Regions from separate parts of the Actinophytocola sp. genome, predicted to be linked through region 1. Evidence: predicted binding sites of a transcription regulator. Region 1 holds the regulator's gene; the other holds the start of a gene.
What was found. Region 1 encodes LexA, which represses DNA repair genes until DNA is damaged. Its sites were predicted from a motif close to CGAACACGTGTTCG; they were not measured.
Positions count from the first base shown of each region.

Region 2: dnaB (replicative DNA helicase) is a predicted target of LexA. The motif match lies at 3,106-3,119, and genes of this name have one in related genera.

Region 1 covers NZ_JBOHGB010000018.1:24,062-31,447, forward strand. The annotation lists gene ACRDTB_RS09300 (hypothetical protein) at 1-913, shown strand, start outside; gene ACRDTB_RS09305 (amidase) at 910-2,226, opposite strand; gene lexA (transcriptional repressor LexA) at 2,223-2,888, opposite strand; gene ACRDTB_RS09315 (LysM peptidoglycan-binding domain-containing protein) at 3,225-3,692, shown strand; gene nrdR (transcriptional regulator NrdR) at 4,078-4,530, shown strand; gene ACRDTB_RS09325 (vitamin B12-dependent ribonucleotide reductase) at 4,626-7,386, shown strand, end outside.
Region 2 covers NZ_JBOHGB010000144.1:5,333-12,718, forward strand. The annotation lists gene ACRDTB_RS30965 (hypothetical protein) at 1-266, shown strand, start outside; gene ACRDTB_RS30970 (SDR family NAD(P)-dependent oxidoreductase) at 334-1,221, opposite strand; gene ACRDTB_RS30975 (MarR family winged helix-turn-helix transcriptional regulator) at 1,254-1,700, shown strand; gene dnaB (replicative DNA helicase) at 1,711-3,084, opposite strand; gene rplI (50S ribosomal protein L9) at 3,585-4,037, opposite strand; gene rpsR (30S ribosomal protein S18) at 4,052-4,297, opposite strand; gene ACRDTB_RS30995 (single-stranded DNA-binding protein) at 4,332-4,817, opposite strand; gene rpsF (30S ribosomal protein S6) at 4,836-5,132, opposite strand; gene ACRDTB_RS31005 (hypothetical protein) at 5,206-6,201, opposite strand; gene ACRDTB_RS31010 (deoxyribonuclease IV) at 6,395-7,165, shown strand; gene ACRDTB_RS31015 (glycosyltransferase family 87 protein) at 7,162-7,386, shown strand, end outside.

The DNA.
Region 1 (7,386 bases):
GTACATGGTCAACGACGGCGGTGAGAAGGCGACGGTGCTCGTGGTCCGCAAGGACTGCACGGTCGAGCGGCAGATCGTCGGCCAGACCGACCCGTTCGACGTCGAGGATCTCGGCCGCGCGCCGGACGGCACGTTCCTCCTGGCCGACGGCGGCGACAACAACCTCGAGCGGGATACCGCGGCGCTGATCGCGCTCACGCCGGCCGGCAAGTCGACGCTGTATCGGCTGACCTACCCGGACGGCAAGCACGACGCGGAGGCGCTGCTGGTCGGTGCCAACGGCGCGCCGTACTTCGTGACCAAGGACGTGGGCAACGCCGGCGTCTACTCGCCGGTCCGCCAGTTGCAGAGCCCCGGCCCGACCCCGATGAAGAAGGTCGCCACCATCAAGCTGGAGGCGACCGACACCCCGGGCGGCCCGGTGCCGGGCCCGGTCGGCTCGCGGACCATCACCGGCGGCGCGGTGAGCTCGGACGGGACCGTCGTGGCGGTGCGCACCTACACCGACGCCTACCTCTACGCCGCGCCGGACAAGGACATCGTCAAGGCGCTGAACAGCGAGCCGGTGCGGGTGCCGCTGCCGAACGAGGCGCAGGGCGAGGCGATCGCGTTCGAGCCGGACGGCTCGCTGGTCTCGGCGTCGGAGAGGTCCGGCGAGCCGATCCGCTTCGTGAACGAGGCCCTCGAGCTGGTCGCACCGGCGGCCGCGCCGGCGGAGGAGGAGTCCGAGGCGGAGAAGACGCCGGAGTCGGTCGCCCCCGCGCCGGCGGGCGACCTGGCCAGCAACAACGTGGAGAAGCAGGGGCTGCCGATCGTGCCCGCGGCCGGTGTGGCCATCCTGCTCATGATGGGCGTGCTCGCGTCGCTGCGCTGGCGCACCGCGCGGTCCCGCCGCCGCTTCTACCGCGGTTAGCCGAGGTGTTCGGCCGCGCTCAGCAGCAGTTCCTCGCCGCCGGGCGGTGCGACGAGCTGGAGTCCCACCGGCAGGCCGTCGACCATTCCGGCGGGCACGGACAGCGCGGGCAGGCCTAGCACGCTCCACGGGCTGGTCAGCGACAGCAGCGCGGTGCGGACGTCGATCTCCGTGTCACCGATCCGTCCGGTCCGCGCGCCGACCGGTGGGGCCGGGAGCGGAACCGTGGGCAGCGCCAGCAGGTCGTGGTCGGCGAACAGCGAGCCGATCGTGTCGAGGGCCCGGCGCCGGTCCTCGAGTGCCCGCACGTACTCCCAGCCGCGCACCTCCTCGGCCGCCCGCAGCCGGGCCAGCACCTCCTCGTCGAACAGCTCGGGGGCCCTCGCCACGCGCTCGGCGTGGATCGCGTAGGCGTCGCTGCCGTGGATGGCGCCGTAGATCGACAGCAGCGTCCCGGCGTTCGGCACGGCCACGTCCTCGGCGTGCGGCACCAGCGCACGCGCCGCACGTGTCACGGCGTCGTCGGCCGGGTGGAACGTCTCCGGGGCCACCCAGCCGATCCGCGGCCGCGGCGGCTCGTCAGGCTCCGGTCCGGTGTCGGCCAGTACGCGCCACAGCAGCCGGCAGTCGGCGACCGTCCGGGTGAGCGGGCCGACCGCGTCCAGGGTCGGGGACAGCGGGAAGACGCCGTCGCCCGGGATCGCACCGAAGGTCGGCCGCAGCCCGACGATGCCGCAGCACGCGGCCGGGATACGTACCGAGCCACCGGTGTCCGTGCCGACGGCCAGCGGGACAATGCCCGCGGCCACGGCGACGGCGGACCCCGCGCTGGACCCGCCGGACATGGCCGCCGGGCGGTACGGGTTGCGGGCCGGCCCGGTCGCCGAGCGGTCGCCGGTCGGCCCGTAGGCGAACTCGTGCGTCACGGTCTTGCCGACCACGACCGCGCCGGCCTCCCGCAGCCGGCGCACGCACTCCGCGTCCCGCTCGGGCACGTTGTCGGCGAAGTGCCGCGAGCCCATGGTCGTGCGCAGGCCCGCCGTGTCGACGAGGTCCTTCACCGCGACCGGTATCCCGTGCAGGGGCCCGCGATCCCGGCCGGCGGCGAGTTCGTCGGCAGCACGGCGGGCGGCCCCGCGGGCACCGGCCTCGTCGAGCGTCACGAACGCGTTGAGCGACGGGTCGAGCCGGGCGGCGGCCGCCAGCGCGTGCTCCACCAGGTCGGTGGGCGAGCGCCGGCCGCCCCGCAGCTCATCGGCGAGCTCGGCGACGGTGTGCTCGGTGAAGAAGCCCGCACCCGGTGGCCGCGTCACAACCGCCGCAGGACCGCCACGACCTTGCCGAGGATCGTCGCGTCGTCGCCGGGGATCGGCTCGTAGGCCTCGTTGTGCGGCAACAGCCAGACGTGGCCGTCCTTGCGCTTGAACGTCTTGACGGTCGCCTCGCCCTCGATCATGGCGGCGACGATCTCCCCGTTGTCGGCGGTCGGCTGCTGGCGCACCACGACCCAGTCCTGGTCGGCGATAGCCGCGTCGATCATCGAGTCACCGGCGACGCGCAGCAGGAACAGCGCTCCCTCGCCGACGATCTCCTTCGGCAGCGGGAAGACGTCCTCGACGGCCTCCTCGGCGAGGATCGGCCCACCGGCGGCGATACGACCGAGGACCGGGACGTACGCCGGAGCCGGCATGCTCTCGGCGCTCTCGTCGACCGTGTCCTCGCCGACCAGCGTGGCGGCGCCGACCCCGTCGGCCGGCTCCGGCACGGCGTCGGGCGGCAGCACCCCGATGGCCCGCGGCCGGTTCGGGTCGCGGCGCAGGTAGCCCTTCTGTTCGAGGGCGCGCAGCTGGTAGGCGACGGACGAGGTGGAGGTGAGCCCCACGGCCTCGCCGATCTCCCGGACGCTCGGCGGGTAGCCGAACCGCTCCACCCAGGTGCGGATCACCTCGAGCACCTCGCGCTGCCGGACGGGCAGCTCGGTGTCTTCGCCCCGGTCGAGGTCCGGGAAGCTGCGTAGGTTCCCTTTGAGGGGCTTCCGCTTGGGGACACCCTTGGGTATTCCTCCGGGTTTGCGTGGCACTGCCCTGCCTCCCTGCGCGCCGGTCGTCTGTTCGAACGCCCGGATGTGACTGTCTGTTTCAACTGCGACTTCGACGTTAACCGTCCGCCACGACGAGATCAAACACCTGTTCGACGACACGCCGGACGGTTCTCGTTTTTGTCGGTGGCCCGTGGTACAAATTCGCACGAGGGTTCGATCGAACGACTGTTCGAGCTTCGGGCAGGTGTTCGAACGCGACGGGAGGCAGTCATGAGCGTGGTGGCGCACCGGGCGAAGGAGCAGGCCGAGCGGACGCGGGCGCGTGTTCCGGCCCAGCGCGAGGCTGTCGAGCAGGTCGTTCCCCCGCTGCGCCGCCGGACGCGCCCGGTCGCCCCGCCGACCCGGCGTCGCGTCGTGGGTGCGCCCCGGGTGGTCCCGCGGACGGACTGCGCGCCGAGGCGGCCGCACCTGCCCGTGTCGTGGCTGCTCGCGGTCGCGGCCGTCGTGTGCCTGGCCGTGGTCGGCCTGGGGATGTTGGCGAGCTCGGGGCAGGCCTCGGTGCCGGAGCGGACCACGGTGGTCCGGGTGGAGCCCGGGGAGAGTCTGTGGGAGCTGGCCGGCCGGGTCGCGCCGGGCAGCGACGAGAGCGCGGTGGTCGACCGGATTCGCGAGCTGAACGGCGGCCTGGCGGACGGAGTCACGCCCGGCCAGCCGTTAACCGTCCCGACCGCCGGCTGAACCACGGCCGATCGCGCTGCCACGCGACCCTCGTTCGGCGATGCCCGGAGCCACCCCGACTCCGGCGACTGATGAACCGACGCGAGCTACTCGACGAGCGTCCGCTGCCGCGTACGAGTGTCGCCTGCCTGGTTGACGCCGGATGCCGTTCCCGGCACGGGCGATCACGTTCCCCGAGTGACCCGGACAACATCCCCCTTCCGCATGTCCGCACTTGGGCGACTTGCATCATGTGGCGTCTAGGCATACCGTCGACCCCAACATCTAGTAGTTACAGACTTGTAGTTAGTCCACAGGCTGGGGCAGGTTGTCCACCGGCCATCCACAAGGTGATCACCACGTGGGCTTGGCTGCGAGCGGGCGAGACGACGAGGGGTGATCCTGGATGAAGTGTCCGTTCTGCCGCCATGCGGACTCCAGGGTCGTCGACTCCCGGGAGGTGGACGAAGGCCAGGCCATCCGGCGGCGGCGGTCGTGCGCGAAGTGCAGCCGGCGGTTCACCACGGTCGAGGAGGCGGTCCTCGCGGTGGTAAAGCGCTCCGGCGTCACCGAGCCGTTCAGCCGCGAGAAGGTCGTCACCGGGGTGCGGCGTGCGTGTCAGGGACGCCCCGTCGACGAGGACGCACTGCAACAACTGGCCCAGCTGGTCGAGGAGACGATCCGGTCGACCGGACCGGCCGAGGTGCCGAGCCACGAGGTCGGGCTCGCCATCCTCGGCCCGCTGCGCGAGCTCGACGAGGTCGCCTATCTCCGGTTCGCCAGCGTGTACCGCTCCTTCTCGTCGATCGAGGACTTCGAGAAGGAGATCGCGGGGTTGCGGGGAACACCAGAGGCATGAGGCGGCAACGAATCAGGAACAGGTCGGATCGGACGGTGACGTCAGCGGGGACGTCGGTGTCAGGGGTAGCGAGTAACGAGGGAGAGGGACTGGTCATGACGGAGACTGTCGGCGCTTCGGCGGCGCGGGGCGCCCAGGAGGTGAGCCGGGGGCTCACCGTGCGGCGTGTGCACACCACCGATGGTGTGCACCCGTACGACGAGGTCACCTGGGAGCAGCGCGACGTGGTGATGACCAACTGGCGCGACGGCTCGGTGAACTTCGAGCAGCGGGGCGTGGAGTTCCCCGAGTTCTGGTCGGTCAACGCGACGAACATCGTGACCAGCAAGTACTTCCGGGGCGCGGTGGGCACCCCGGTCCGTGAGCACTCGCTGCGCCAGCTGATCGACCGCGTCGTCAAGACCTATGTGGACGCCGGCACCAAGCACGGCTACTTCGCCACACCGGCCGATGCCGAGGTCTTCTCCCACGAGCTGACCTGGATGCTGCTCCACCAGGTGTTCAGCTTCAACTCGCCGGTCTGGTTCAACGTCGGTACCTCGTCGCCCCAGCAGGTGTCCGCCTGCTTCATCCTCTCCGTCGACGACACGATGGACTCGATCCTGAACTGGTACCGCGAGGAGGGCCTGATCTTCAAGGGCGGCTCCGGCGCCGGGCTGAACCTCTCCCGCATCCGCTCGTCAAAGGAGCTGCTGTCCTCCGGGGGCACCGCGTCCGGCCCGGTCTCCTTCATGCGCGGCGCCGACGCCTCCGCCGGCACGATCAAGTCCGGCGGCGCCACCCGCCGTGCCGCGAAGATGGTCGTGCTCGACGTCGACCACCCGGACGTCGAGGAGTTCATCGAGACCAAGGCCAAGGAGGAGCAGAAGATCCGCGTCCTGCGCGACGCCGGCTTCGACATGGATCTCGGCGGTACCGACATCACCTCGGTGCAGTACCAGAACGCCAACAACTCGATCCGGGTGTCCGACGAGTTCATGCACGCCGTCGAGGGGGCCAACGACTTCGGCCTGCGCGCCCGCACCACCGGCGAGATCCTCGAGCGCGTCGACGCGAAGACGCTGTTCCGCAAGATGGCCCAGGCCGCGTGGGAGTGCGCCGACCCGGGCATCCAGTACGACGACACGATCAACGACTGGCACACCTGCCCCGAGTCGGGCCGGATCACCGCGTCGAACCCGTGCAGCGAGTACCTGCACCTCGACAACTCCAGCTGCAACCTCGCATCGCTGAACCTGATGAAGTTCCTGCGCGAGGACTGCACGTTCGACGGCGAGCTGTTCACGCGCTCGGTCGAGCTCGTGATCACCGCGATGGACATCTCGATCTGCTTCGCGGACTTCCCGACCGAGCCGATCGGCGACACCACGCGCAAGTACCGGCAGCTGGGCATCGGCTACGCCAACCTCGGCGCGCTGCTGATGGCCACCGGCCACGCGTACGACTCCGAGGGCGGCCGCTCGCTCGCGGCGAGCATCTCATCGCTGATGACCGGCACCGCCTACCGGCGCTCCGCCGAGCTCGCCGGTGTCGTCGGACCGTACGACGGCTACGTTCGCAACGCCGAGCCGCATCAGCGCGTCATGCGCAAGCACGCGGCGGCCAACGACCTCATCCGCACCCATCACCGCAACGACATCGCGATCCAGCGGCTGGCGACCCGCGAGTGGCAGCGCGGCCTGCAGATCGGCGCGTCGAACGGGTGGCGCAACGCGCAGGCGGCGGTGATCGCGCCGACCGGCACCATCGGCCTGATGATGGACTGCGACACCACCGGGGTCGAGCCCGACCTCGCGCTGGTGAAGTTCAAGAAGCTGGTCGGCGGCGGTTCGATGCAGATCGTCAACCAGACCGTGCCTCGTGCGCTGAAGGCCCTGAACTACCAGGAAGAGCAGATCGAGGCGATCGTCGAGTACATCGCCGAGCACGGCCACATCGTCGACGCGCCGGGCCTGCGCCGGGAGCACTACGAGGTGTTCGACTGCGCGATGGGCGAGCGCTCCATCGCGCCGATGGGCCACGTCCGGATGATGGCCGCGGTGCAGCCGTTCATCTCGGGCGCGATCTCCAAGACGGTGAACATGCCCGAGGCGGCGACCGTCGAGGACATCGAACAGATCTACTTCGAGGGCTGGAAGCTGGGCCTCAAGGCGCTGGCGATCTACCGCGACAACTGCAAGGTCGGCCAGCCGCTGTCGGCCGGCAAGGGCGCCAACAAGGGCGGAGTGCCCGAGAAGGTCGTCGAGTACCGCCCGGTGCGCAAGCGCCTGCCGAAGAAGCGTCCGTCGCAGACGGTGTCCTTCACGGTCGGTGGCGCGGAGGGCTACCTGCACGCGGGCTCGTACCCGGACGACGGGCTGGGTGAGATCTTCATCAAGCTGGGCAAGCAGGGCTCGACGCTCGCCGGCGTGATGGACGCGTTCGCCACGTCGATCTCGGTGGGCCTGCAGTACGGAATCCCGCTGGAGTTCTACGTCTCGAAGTTCCAGAACCTGCGATTCGAGCCGGCCGGCATGACGGATGATCCGGACCTGCGCATCGCCACCAGCGTGCTCGACTACATCTTCCGCCGGCTGGCCCTGGACCACCTGCCCTACGACAAGCGGGCCCAGCTTGGGATCTACACCGCGGACGAGCGCGCCGCCCAGGTCAGCAACGACTACGCCGCACCGTCCGATGTGGACCTGGAAGGCCTCCGCACGTCGGTCGACGCCACGCCCTCCCGCCCGGCCGTCGAGCCGGCTCGGGAGGAGCCGGAGGTCGTCGAGGCGCACAGCTCGACGGAACTGCTGGAGCTGCACCTGGGTAAGGCGGCCGACGCACCCCTGTGCATGACCTGCGGCACGAAGATGCGAC
Region 2 (7,386 bases), on a different contig from region 1:
CGGTGCCCGAGGTCGCCGAGCCGACCGTCGAGCTGCCGAGCGTGCCGGCCGTGCCGGCCGTGGGCGACGTCGACGCCACGGAGATCGTGCCCACCGTGCCCTCGGTCGGCGCTCTCCCCGAGGTGCCGGACCCGTCGCTGAACACGATGCCGTTCGAGTCGCCGGCTCTGTCCGGGCTGGACACCGCGTCCACCCTGGACGACGCCTCGCTGTCCGCCACCCGGGCGGCGCTGGCCAACCTGTTCACCTTCCACCCGATCGCCTGATCGGATCCGGTGAACGAGGGCCCGGGAGCCACCCGCTCCCGGGCCCTCGCTCGTCCGGCGACCGACATCAGGTCAGCTCGTCGCTTGACGCGAGGCCGCGCCGCGTCAGGAGGTCGACGCTGAGGTCCCACAGCTTGCGTGCGACTGCCGGGTCCTGGGAGAGCGGGCTCGGCCGGGCGGGGCGGCCGTTGGCGAAGTAGCCGCCGCTGGTCGTCGTGACCTCGGGTGCGGTGGCGAGGTACACCGTTGTCTGGGCGGCTTTGGCGGGGGAGGTCTGGAAGGGGCGCGTGACCGTGAGGAAGAGGCGGAACAGTCCCGTCGTGTGCCGGCCGAGGTTGGTGCGCACGAATCCCGGGTCCGCGGCGTTGGCCGTCACGCCGGTTCCGTGAGCGCGTCGCGCGAGTTCCGACACGAACAGCACGGTGAGCAGTTTGGTCGTCGTGTACATCCGGATGTGGTTGAAGTCGGTGCCGGTGGGCAACGCGTCCAGGTCGAGGTGCTTGACGTGGGCGTGGTTCGACGATGACAGGGCGACGATCCGCGCGGGTGCGGAGCTGGTGAGCAACGGCAGCAGCAGGTGCGTCAGCAGGAATCCGGACAGGTAGTTCGTGGCGAAGTTGGTTTCGAACCCGTCGGGGCCGAGCTCACGCCGAGTCCGAACCTCGGCGGCGTTGAGGATGAGGCCGTCGAGGCGGGTGGTGTGTCGCAGTACCTGCTCGGCCAGCGACCGCACCTGCCTCATGTCCGACAGGTCGGCGACCACGACCTCGAGGTCGGCCTTCGGGGTCCGTGCTCTGATCGCGGACGCGGCGGCATGACCGCTGTCGGCCGACCGGGCGCCGAGCAGGACGCGTGTGTCGCGGGTGGCCAGCTGCGCGGCGCTGGCGTGGCCCACGCCGCTGGTCGCTCCGGTCACCAGATAGACGGGCTTTTGGTCATGATTCATGTCTGTCATGGCTCATGTATATCATGGCGTATGATGATCGCATGAAGGGTGAGACCGGCAATCAGCTGTCGTTCGAGACCGGGACCGGCTACCTGCTCGCCCGGCTCGGCTCGCTGGCCGAGCGAAGCTGGATCGGCATGCTGCGTCGCCACAACCTGACACCGACCCAACACGCGGTCCTGCGGGCACTGCGCGAACGCGGCCCGTTGGGACAGCAGGCCCTCAGCCGTCTCGTCGCCGTCGATCCCAGAAACGTGGTGCCCATCCTCGACGGCCTGGCTGACCAGCACATGATCGACCGCCACGTCGACCCCTCGGACCGGCGGCGACGCGTCATCACCCTCACCGGAACCGGCCGTTCGGCAGCCGACGAGCTGGCGAAGTCGGCGGCGGACATCGAAGCTGACTTCCTCCGTGGCCTCGGCCCCGCCGACCAGGCCGCGCTCAACCGGCTACTCCGAGCGCTGCACGCCTCGCTGACCGCGTAACCGCGGCGCACTAGCCCTGGGCCAGGTCCGCGAAGCGGGAGTAGTGCAGCTGGTGCGCCACGGTGACGGTGGTCGTCGGGCCGGCGCGGTGCTTCGCCAGGATCAGGTCGGCCTCGCCGGCCCGGGGGTCGTCCCGCTCCCAGGCGTCCGGGCGGTGGATCAGGATCACCATGTCGGCGTCCTGCTCCAGCGAGCCGGACTCGCGCAGGTCGGCCAGCATCGGGCGCTTGTCGGTGCGCTGCTCGGGGCCGCGGTTCAGCTGGCTGATCGCCACCACCGGCACCTCGAGCTCCTTGGCCAGCAGCTTGAGCTGCCGGGAGAACTCCGACACCTCCTGCTGGCGGGACTCGACGCGCTTGCCCGACGTCATCAGCTGCATGTAGTCGACGACGAGCAGCTTCAGGTCGTGGCGCTGCTTGAGCCGCCGGGCCTTCGCGCGGATCTCCATCATCGTCAGGTTCGGCGAGTCGTCCACGAACAGCGGCGCCTCGCTGACCTCGCTCATCCGCCGGGCCAGCCGGGTCCAGTCGTCGTCGGTCATCCGGCCGCCGCGCATGTCGGCGAGGCGGATCTTGGCCTCGGCGGAGAGCATGCGCATGACGATCTCGGTACGGCTCATCTCCAGCGAGAAGATCACGCTGGTCATCCCGTTGCGCACCGAGCACGACCGGCAGAAGTCGAGCCCCAGCGTCGACTTACCGATGCCCGGGCGGGCCGCCACGATGACCATCTGGCCGGGATGCAGGCCGTTGGTGACCGCGTCCAGGTCCTCGAAGCCGGTCGGCACGCCGAGGGACGAGCCGCCGCGCGAGGCGATGGCGTCGATCTCGTCCATGGTCGGCTGCAGCAGCTCCTCGAGCGCGACGTAGTCCTCGCTCATCCGCCGCTCGGTGACCTCGTAGATCGACGACTGCGCGCGGTCGACGACCTCGTTGACGTCCGCGCCGTCGGCGCCCGCGTAGCCGAGCTGCACGATCCGCGTGCCCGCCTCGACGAGCCGGCGCAGGATGGCCTTCTCCGCGACGATCTCCGCGTAGTACCCGGCGTTCGCGGCCGTCGGCACGGTGGCGATCAGCGTGTGCAGGTACGGCGCGCCGCCCACCCGGCGCAGCTCCCCGCGCCGCTCCAGCTCGGCCGACACCGTGACCGCGTCGGCCGGCTCGCCGCGGCCGTACAGGTCGAGCACGCAGTCGTACACCGCCTGGTGTGCCGGTCGGTAGAAGTCGCCGGGGCGCAGCACCTCGACGACGTCCGCGATGGCGTCCTTCGACAGCATCATGCCGCCGAGCACGCTCTGCTCCGCGGCGAGATCCTGGGGCGGTTGCCGGTCGAGCGCGCCTTCCGCGGGGGCGGCCGCGGGCGGACGGTCATCGGTCAACGCCACCGAGAACCCCTCCTCGAAAATCGCACGGGTGTTCGATACTACACGCTAGGCAACCACGATGCGGGCGTAAAGAACCCCAGGATCACTGGCGTGTCGCCGCCGCCCCAGCCATCCGTTGTGCCTACGTAGAGCGAGGAACCTCGCGAGAGGTTAGAGGTCGCGATCGCGCCGTGCCAAACCTCGCTGGGGACGCTTCTGTGGACAAGCTGGGGATGCCTGAGGGCAACGAACCACAGGCCCCTTCTCCGCTGGGGACAACCTGTGGACAGCTTGATCAACGAGAGATAAAGTCCCTGCTTAGGGCCTGTGTACAGGTTGTGGAAAAACTAACCGCTTCGGGTCCGGCGTGTCGTGCCGAACCGCCTCGTCGGCGTGTCGTCGAAGGCACCCTCTGGCGGGTTAACCCACATGTGGACAACTCGGCGCACGACAACAGCCCCGTGCCGGACTCGGGTGAGCCTGGCACGGGGCTGAGGCGAGAGGAGTTACTCTCCGTCAGGTCAGCCGGCGGTGACGTCGACCTTGAACGCCGCGGTGACGTCGGGGTGCAGCCGCACGCTGACGGAGTGCTTGCCGACGGTCTTGATGTGACCGGACAGCTCGATGGTGCGCTTGTCGAGCACCGGGCCGCCGGCCGCCTTGACCGCCGTGACGATGTCGGTCGTGGTGACCGACCCGAACAGCTTGCCGGACGCGGCGGCGGCCTTGGCCCGCAGCGGTACCGGGTCGATGCTCTCGAGCGCGGCCTTGACCTCCTGCGCGTGGTCCAGACCCCGGATCTCCCGCGACTGCTGTGCGCGGCGGATGGTCTGCACCTGCTTCTCCGCGCCCTTGGTGGCGATGATCGCCAACCTGCGCGGCAGCAGGAAGTTGCGCCCGTAGCCGTCCTTGACCTCGACGATGTCGCCCGGCCCACCGAGGCCGGACACGTCGGCGGTGAGGATGAGTTTCATCGGCGGACTCCTGATCAGCGCGCGGTCGAGGTGTAGGGCAGCAGGGCCATCTCCCGCGCGTTCTTCACCGCGATGGCGACATCGCGCTGGTGCTGGCTGCAGTTGCCGGTGACCCGGCGGGCACGGATCTTGCCGCGGTCGGAGATGTACTTCCGGAGCAGCGTGGTGTCCTTGTAGTCGATCGGCTGCGCGTCGGACTTCTTCGACTTGCAGAACACGCAAACCTTCTTCTTGGGCTTGCGAATGGGTGGCTTGGCCACGATTGGTCTCCCGAATCAGTCAGTCAGTGGACGGTCAGAACGGCGGCTCGTCGCTGAACCCGCCGCCGGAGGAGCCGGCGGGCGGCGCGGAGCCCCACGGGTCGTCGGCGGGTGCGCCGCCGCCGGAGCCGCCGAAGCCGCCCCCGCCGCTGCCGCGACTCACCTTGTTGACCTTCGCGGTGGCGTACCGCAGCGACGGACCGATCTCGTCGACCTCGAGCTCGACGACGGTGCGCTTCTCGCCCTCACGGGTCTCGAAGGAGCGCTGCTTGAGCCGGCCGCTGACGATGACGCGGGCGCCGCGGGTGAGCGACTCGGCCACGTTCTCGGCGGACTGCCGCCAGATGCTGCACCGCAGGAAAAGTGCCTCGCCGTCCTTCCATTCGCCGCTCTGGCGGTCGAACATGCGGGGCGTCGAGGCGACGGTGAAGTTGGCGACCGCGGCGCCGGACTGCGTGAACCGCAGCTCCGGATCGGCGGTCAGGTTGCCAATCACAGTGATAACAGTGTCGCCAGCCATTTGCTGTACCTCCCGGTCTCAGGCCCCCGCGGGGTCGCGCCGCAGGACTTTAGTCCGCAGCACCGACTCTTGAAGGCCGAGCTGGCGGTCCAGCTCCTTCACCGCGTCCGGATCCGCGTTCACGTCGAGCACCGCGTAGATGCCCTCGGTCTGCTTCTTGATCTCGAACGACAACCGACGCTTGCCCCACACGTCCACCTTCTCCACGTTGCCGCCCGAGGTGCGGATGACGTTGAGGAAGGTGTCCAGGGACGGCGCGACCGTGCGCTCGTCGAGAGTGGGATCGAGGATGACCATGACCTCGTAATGACGCATGAAGACCACTCACCTCCTGTGGACTCGGCGGCCACGGGCTCTCCGTGGCAGGAGGGGTCTTGCGAGATACAGGCTACAGGGCCGCGGCCGGTGCCCGGCGCAGCACCCAGGTCCGTACGAGCGCGGCGGTGACCACGGACAGCGCGAGCACCGCGAGCAGCACCGGCAGGGCGATCTTCTGGCCCTCGGGCGGCGTCAGCGCCTCGGCGCGGCCGGCGGCCTGCACGCCGTCGCCCTTGTGGTCGGCGCCGAGGATGCCGAACTCCGGCGTGTAGCCCGGCACGTTCCCGCCGTAGCGCACGCCCGGCGCGGGCGCGAACAGGCCGGCCCGCGCGTACGGGACCGAGCCGTAGTCGGCCATCGGCCAGCGGCCGAAGTTCGACAGGCCCGGCTGGTAGAGCGACCAGCCACCCGGCTGGTAACCGCCGATCGGCGGCTGGTTCGGGCGCGGCATGGCGCCCGGGCCACCCGGCCCGTTCCCGCCTCCGGGCAGTTCGGCACCGGGGCCACCGCCGCCGGGCGCGGTGCCGCCGGGGACCAGGGCGCCGACCACCTTCTCCGAGGTGTCCGCGACGGCCTTCGTGCCGTCCTGCACCGGGGCCGCGGCCGTGTTCGCCACATTGACGACGATGCCGCAGCCGGACGAGAGCACGCCCTGCACGCCGGAGACGACCTGGCCGAGCACGCCACCGATGAGCGGGATGGTCCGGATGGCCGACCTGATGCGCGGCACGGCGGCCGCGGCGATCGTGCCGCCGGAGATCGAGGTGTCGGCGGCCGGCAGAGTGCCCAGCGGGATGTTGCCCATACTCGACACGCGGGCGCTGACCTGGCTGACGAGACCGGGGCCGATCAGCGGCACGGCGCGGACCACGTTGAGCACCGGGTCCAGCACGGCGGCCGGGCTCAGCGCGAGCGGCGTGCCCGGCTCGCCGGAGACCGTCGTGGAGCAGTCGCCGACCACGATGGGCTGCGCGGCGCTCGCGGTGCCGCCCGCGACGAAGCCGGTGGCGGAGAGTCCGAGCGCGAGTGCGGCCGCCGCGACGACACCTCGCACACGCCCTCGCATGTTGTCCTCCCGCTCACACACCGGTGGGCCACGCACCTACCGGACCTAACGAAGGTAACCCGCCCCGGTGACGGTGACCAGGCGAATCAATTCTGTGTACCGGGTCGACCCGCCCGGGGTAGGCCGACTGGCGTAGCCGACCGCGGGCGGGCAGTCCCGTTTGCGTCGGACCTGGCGACTACGCTCGCGGTTCATGAGCATCGGCGCCCACATCCACAGCGACGACCCGCTCGGCGCCGCGCGCGAGCGAGATGCGGATGTCGTTCAGTTCTTCCTCGGCGACCCGCAGAGCTGGAAGGCGCAGCCGCCGCACCCGCAGGCCGACGCGCTGCGCGAGGCCGGCATCGACGTGTTCGTCCACTCGCCGTACCCGGTCAACATCGCCTCCACCAACAACCGCATCCGGATCCCCTCGCGCAAGACGGTCACCCAGTACGCCGAGTCGGCCGCCGCCACCGGCGCGAAGGGCCTCATCGTCCACGGCGGGCACGTGATCCAGGGTGAGGACCCGGCCCAGGGCCTCGTCAACTGGCGCAAGTTCTTCGAGCGGACGTCGGACGCGGGCGGCTTCCCGCTGCCGATCCTCATCGAGAACACCGCGGGCGGCGACAACGCGATGGCCCGCAAGTTCGACATGCTGGCCCGCCTGTGGGACCAGGTCGGCGAGTTCGGCGCCGGCTTCTGCCTCGACACGTGTCACGCGCACGCGGCGGGCGAGGACCTGTCCGGCATCGTCGACCGGGTCAGGGCCATCACCGGCCGCATCGACCTGGTGCACCTGAACAGCTCCCGCGACGAGTTCGACTCCGCCCGGGACCGCCATGCGAACATCAAGAATGGCATGATCGATCCCGAGCTGCTGGCAGCCGTCGCGAAGGAGGCGGGCTCGCCGGTCGTGGTGGAGACCCCGGCCGAAGGTCAGGCGGAGGACATCGCGTTCCTGCGCGAGGCCACGGGGCGGTGAGCACCCTGCCGGCCGGCGCGGCGGCGGAGGAGAGGAACTCGTCAGGGATGGCGGACGGCCCGATGTCCGAGGAGGTCCTGGGCGAGAACCCGCCCCGCGGGCGCACCGCCGGCACGGCCGCCCGGTTCGGCTCGCTCGCCCTGATCCTGCTCGTGCTGCTCTGCGGCGTCACGCTCGTGCTCGGCTTCCTCAACAAGGACCGGTGCACCGGCCCGGAGTTC